2 regions of the Priestia sp. MDV22-iso46 genome follow, and region 1 is predicted to be linked to the other one. Evidence: riboswitches for the same ligand, from Rfam matches in the RefSeq annotation. Region 1 holds a riboswitch; the other holds the start of a gene.

Region 1 (3,179 bases):
TTTGTATGCGTAGGGAATCATGATGAACTGTACCTTGATGAAAGCAATCTCGAAAACTTCAGAGCCACTATCGGAAAGGCACACTGGGTCATTGATATTCCTGTCTTCAACTTTCGGTGCATCGCATTAAATAATGTCATCAGTCCCAAGAATAAAATATATGGATTTACAGATAGAGAGCTGAATTATTTAGAGCAGCAGCTAGAGGATGCTCCTCGTAATACCGTTGTAGCCATGCATGCGCAGCCAAATATTGGCCGGTGGTCAAATCTTGAAGGGTTTCCTGTAACGACTCCTCAAAGTCAAGAATTTTTTGATTTAATTCAAGAACACCGCGTGAAAAAAGTTCTCGTTAGCCACGTGCATGCATATGACGAACAGTTTATTAGAAAAAATAGAAACGGGTCGTTTACGCTTGGAAGAGGCACTGATTTTGTATTGTCAGGAGGCGCCGGTGCTCCTCTTGATTTTGAGCAGCCTTTAATTTTAAATAATTATAATTTTACGGAGTTTTTTGTAAGCAGGTACAACATATTAGGACCTCTTCTTTGGAAGGATTTTGGACGACCTCGAAGAAATTGTTTGTAAAAACAAGAGAATAGAAAGCTATGTTTAGCCAAAAGCCTGCCCGTAATTCACAGGCAGACTTTTGGAAGATTATGCATAATGTTTACAGAAACCTTGTAGCAGAAGGCTCAGTCAAACGTTATAATAGATAATGAATGATGATATATTCTCTATATTTGTCATATATTTGTATTACATATGTAATTGAAGAAAAACATTCACTTGATATACTGTTTAATGACTTAACTTTATCTTAAAATTTACAGTGAAATGCCTGTTTATAGAGGCTTAGAACATACACAGCAAATGGAGGAGCAATCATGGCAAACGAAAAGATGCAAGAAGGACTTGATCGTTTTATCAAGGAAGATTTAAATGACCTTTTAGGTAGACTGTTCCCCTTAATGGACCGGGAGTGTGCCGAAGAAAAAAGAAAGCTTATCGAAACAGCGGTAGAGTATATTTATTCGTCAGGATATCACCAGGGAGCCAAAGATTTAATTGAAACGCACCGAAAAGACGATTACAAATTGTTAAGGCAAAAATTAGCGTCAGCGCCTCCTAAAAACTAATTTTTTTGAAATTTCTTTTGACAACATAAATCTAAGGTGTTAAGATGACTCTACATTCAAAATATTATAAACAATTAAAACTCTTATTGAGAGAGGCGGAGGGACTGGCCCTGTGAAGCCCGGCAACCATTTAACATTCTTGTTGAAAAGGTGCTACATCCTGCAAAGCGTACAGCTTTGAAAAATAAGAGAGGATTTCATAGATACTATGCCTCTCTATTCGTGATAGAGAGGCTTTTTATTTTATGTGAATATGTTTTGAATGGACAATTTTATAAAAATGCATCAGGTGCTGTGTAACGAATGTACGCAGCTTAAAAGGGAAGACCGGTGAAAAGCCGGCGCGGTCCCGCCACTGTAATGGGGAGCAACTTATTAACCACTGTTTCATGTTGAAATGGGAAGGGATAGGAAGCGATGAACCTAAGTCAGGAGACCTGCCTGTTGTATGCACTTAAGCTCTACGGGATATAGAGAGGAGTGAGGAATACGTGTTGAGAAAAACAGGCTGTCTCAACTCTAGTTAAGTATGCGTATTATCTCTCTTTTCATTTCGAAAAGAGAGATTTTTTAGTTTACCGATAAAAAAATATACAGGGAGTGGAAAAAATGAGCAGTGTAAAAAGTTCGAACTTAGGTTATCCAAGAATTGGTGAAAAACGAGAATGGAAAAAAGCGCTTGAGCAGTTTTGGGCAGGAAAGCTAGAGAAAGGTATCTTTCTTCAAGAAATTAAAGCTCTTCGTCTAGCGCATCTAAAAAAACAGCGTGACGCAGGAATTGAATTGATTCCAGTCGGCGATTTTAGCTTATACGATCACGTGTTAGATACAGCTGTTATGTTCGGTCTAGTGCCAAAGCGCTTTGAGTATAACGGAGGACCAGTATCGCTTGAAACGTATTTTGACATCGCGAGAGGAACAAAAGGTGCGGTAGCTTCTACGATGACAAAATGGTTTAACACAAATTATCACTACATCGTACCGGAGCTTGAGGAATGTACGCCGGCACTTGTAGAGAATCGCCCGCTTCAGTTTTACAAAGAAGCAAAAGAAAAGCTGAATATTGAAGGCAAGCCCGTGATTTTAGGTCCAGTAACATTTGTGAAGCTGTCAAAAGGATATAAAGAAAGTGAGTTTAAAGAAGTAGTTGAACAGTTTGTTCCGCTTTATGCAACTATCTTAGCGGAGCTGCAGGCAGAAGGAGTAGAGTGGGTACAGATAGATGAGCCAATTTTATCTACAACGCTATCAAAAGAAGACCTGGCGCTTTACACAGAAGTCTATCAAACTTTGAAGGAAGCGGCACCGAATGTAAAAGTCATTTTGCAAACGTATTTTGACAGCGTTGATCACTACAAAGAAGTTGTGTCTCTTCCTGTTGAAGGAATCGGTTTAGACTTTGTGCATGACCGAGGCGAAAATCTCACTGCGCTTAATAAATATGGTTTTCCAACTGATAAAGTGCTGGCTGCGGGAGTGATTGACGGACGCAACATTTGGCGTGAAAACTTGGACGAACAGCTTTTAACGCTTAGTGAAATTGAAGAAGCCGTATCAAAAGACCGTTTGATTCTGCAGCCTTCATCAAGTTTATTACATGTTCCTGTCACGGTGAAAAATGAAGAAACCATTGATCCAGTATTGAAAAATGCGCTCTCTTTTGCAGATGAAAAGCTAAAGGAAATCACGCTTTTAACAAAAGCAGTGCAGCAAGGAAAAGAGTCGATAGAAGAAGAAATAAACGTAAGCAAACAGGCGATTCAAGCATTAAATGGTTCATCTTTTCGAAATCATCAAGACGTGCAAAAAGAGCTGAAGCAGCTGCACAGCTATAAAGCAGCGCGACAAGCGCCGTTTGACGTACGTCAACGCGTTCAGCAAGAAGCGTTTCAACTGCCGCTTCTTCCAACGACAACGATTGGAAGCTTTCCGCAAACAAAAGAAGTGCGAAAAGAGCGTTTAAAATGGCGTAAAGGCGAGTTAAGCGATGAAGCATATGAAGCGTACATTAACGAGGAAATAAAAAAATGGATTGAAATT
Region 2 (3,179 bases), on a different contig from region 1:
ATACGCCGGAAGCTATCATCGTTCATACAGAAAGGTAGTTAATCGATGATTATAAAAAAAGTACATCTTTATAAAATTGACATGAAGCTTCTTTCTCCTTTTTCAACAAGCTATGGTACGGTGCAGGATCGAGAATTGATTTTGCTGGAAGTAGAAGATGAAAAAGGTTTTACAGGGTGGGGAGAGGTCGTTGCTTTTTCATCTCCTTGGTATACGGAAGAAACGATTCAGACGTGTTTTCATATGTTAGACGATTTTTTAATTCCTTCGCTTCTTCATCAGCAGCTTCAAAAACCAGAGGATGTTCAAAAGCTATTCAAACCTCTAAAGCGAAATAACATGGCTAAAGCAGCTTTGGACTGTGCTGTATGGGATTTGTATGCAAAGCGGCAAAATAAGCCGTTATCTGAAGTAATTGGCGGAGTAAGGCCTGCTGTAGAAGCTGGAGTGGTAGTTGGCTTAAATGACATTTCCGTAATGAAAGAACAAATAAAGACTTACATGAAAGATGGCTATAAGCGCTTTAAAGTGAAAATTAAGCCGGGTGCTGACTATGAGCTACTGAAACAAATTCGAGATGAATTTCCAAGCATTCCTCTTATGGCTGATGCCAATTCAGCCTATACGTTAAGCGATAGTGATTCATTGAAGAAACTAGATGAATTGAATTTAATGATGATCGAACAGCCGTTAAGTTCTGATGATATCCTTGATCATCGATTGTTACAAAAGCAAATGAAGACGCCGATTTGCTTAGATGAAAGTATTGTGAGCTATGAAGATGCACGTCATGCAATTGAACAAGAAAGCTGTAAGATTATCAATGTGAAAATCGGTCGAGTTGGCGGAATGTCCGTAGCAAAGCAAATTCATGATTTATGCGTCCAGCATGGTGTAAGACTTTGGGTTGGAGGAATGTTAGAAGCAGGGATTTCACGAGCTCATAATATCGCCCTTGCCACACTGCCTTCTTTCACGATACCAGGTGATATTTCTGCGTCGTCTCGCTATTGGGAAAAAGATATTATTAAGCCCGAAGTAGAGGTAGAAGCCGGAGTAATAAAGGTGAAGGGAAAACCGGGGATAGGATACGATATTGATAAAAAGTTTATCAAAACAATCACAGCATTTGAAAAAGAATACAAATAATTAAAAACCGTTTTTTTATGAAAAACGGTTTTTTTTATTGAGGTTGTCAATGTTTAGTAGAAAAATAGGACAAATTTTTTAAAAAGAGCACATTGTTCCATCAAGCGTGTCAAAACATGTTATGATGGAATAGTTTGATGAAAAAGGTCGAAGAGTTTTATCGTAAAAAACAAAATTATTTTTGAAAATAGGTTGATAGTTTTCTAAGTTGTCCTATATAATGTGTTTATAACATAACACAATATGTTGTTTTGAAATCCATAATAAAATACTATATTTTGTGTTTTCCAGTGAAAAAGGTGTCTGATAAAAAGACTTAAAAGGGAATTTGGTGAAAGTCCAAAGCTGTCCCCGCAACTGTGAATGCTGATGAAATAAGGAGATCCACTGTGAGTAAACATCATGGGAAGGCCTTAAAGTAAAAAGAAGCATAAGTCAGGAGACCTGCCTTTTTTATGTCGTTTTATCTTCTTCGGGAGGTGAGAGGGTAGAGCGAGGATTGAGAAAAGACTTAGTGTCTTCTTCTATCTTCGTTCTATTCGCTCACCGAGGTACGGTGAGCGATTTTTTATTTTGAAGTGAAGAGAGGAGCCATATTTATGGTGAATACATTAAAGCCTACAATTCTACATGAATTAACTGCATATATTGAACGTTTAAAAAAAGAATTTACGCAGCTTGATTTTTCTTTGTATGAGGAAAAGGTTATTCAAACTGTTACAGTAAAGGAAAATATGACGGACGAAAAGGTTGCAAACGTACTAATTTTGGCAGCCTTAGAGCGTATTTCAATGGAAGAACCCGATTGGACGTACGTAGCGGCAGACGTCTACTTAAACGAACTATATCGAAAAGCAGCGGACAACCGAGGTTACGATAAAAAAGAGAAGTACGGTTCGTTTTATCAGCTTATTCAAAAACTAACAAAAATCGGCATTTATAATAAGCAGCTATTAAAAACATATACAGAAGAAGAAATTAATGAAATTGCTTCAGTCATTATTCCTGAACGCGATCGTTTATTTACATACATTGGATTGTTGACATTAGCAGATCGCTATTTAGCGACATCACATGATAAGCGCGTATACGAATTACCGCAAGAACGTTTTCTTATCATTGCTATGACGCTGATGTCTCAAGAAAAGAAAGAAAATCGAACAGCATTAGTAAAAGAAGCGTACTGGGCGCTTTCTAGTCTATATATGACGGTTGCCACACCAACACTTTCAAACGCAGGAAAGAGCTACGGACAGCTATCTAGCTGCTTTATTGATACGATTGATGACAGCTTACGCGGTATTTATGATAGCAATACAGATTTGGCCACGCTTAGTAAAAATGGAGGCGGAATTGGTGTCTACCTCGGTCATATTAGAAGCCGAGGAAGTGATATAAAAGGTTTTAAAGGCGTATCATCAGGAACAATTCCATGGATGAAACAGCTAAATAATACGGCTGTAAGTGTCGATCAGCTAGGTCAACGACAAGGAGCTATTGCCGTATATTTAGACGTATGGCACAAAGACATCTTTTCATTCTTAGACGCGCGTTTGAACAATGGTGACGAACGTCAGCGCACGCATGATTTATTCACTGGCGTATGTTTGCCAGATTTGTTTATGGAAAAAGTAGAGGCACGTGAAGACTGGCACTTATTCGATCCTCACGAAGTTCGTACGCTGATGGGCTACTCGTTAGAAGATTTTTATGATGAAGAAGAAGGCAGCGGTTCGTTCCGCACTCGTTACGCTGAGTGTGTAAATAATGAACAGCTTTCAAGAGAAACAGTACCTGCTATTGAAATCTTCAAGCGCATTATGCTTTCGCAGCTTGAAACCGGAACGCCTTATATGTTCTATCGTGATACGGTTAACCGAGCTAATCAAAACCGCCACGAGGGCATAATCTACTGCAGCAACTTATGTACAGAAATTACGCAAAACCAAAGCACAACGGTCGTAACAGAGGAAATTACGGAAGACGGAAAAATTATTATTACAAAGAATCCGGGCGATTTTGTTGTATGT

Evidence for each region. Region 1 has a riboswitch for cobalamin ahead of metE (5-methyltetrahydropteroyltriglutamate--homocysteine S-methyltransferase). Riboswitches for the same ligand answer to the same signal wherever they lie in the genome.
Region 2: it holds a riboswitch for cobalamin, as region 1 does, so the genes downstream of both, AC4NPH_RS23550 (ribonucleoside-diphosphate reductase subunit alpha) here and metE (5-methyltetrahydropteroyltriglutamate--homocysteine S-methyltransferase) in region 1, are expected to answer to the same signal.

Annotation. Positions count from the first base shown of each region.
Region 1 covers NZ_JBZVWT010000003.1:156,070-159,248, forward strand. The annotation lists gene AC4NPH_RS17995 (metallophosphoesterase family protein) at 1-588, shown strand, start outside; gene AC4NPH_RS18000 (hypothetical protein) at 888-1,139, shown strand; SAM riboswitch class I at 1,220-1,330, shown strand; cobalamin riboswitch at 1,410-1,598, shown strand; gene metE (5-methyltetrahydropteroyltriglutamate--homocysteine S-methyltransferase) at 1,749-3,179, shown strand, end outside.
Region 2 covers NZ_JBZVWT010000006.1:16,776-19,954, forward strand. The annotation lists gene AC4NPH_RS23540 (o-succinylbenzoate--CoA ligase) at 1-42, shown strand, start outside; gene menC (o-succinylbenzoate synthase) at 46-1,149, shown strand; cobalamin riboswitch at 1,430-1,615, shown strand; gene AC4NPH_RS23550 (ribonucleoside-diphosphate reductase subunit alpha) at 1,749-3,179, shown strand, end outside.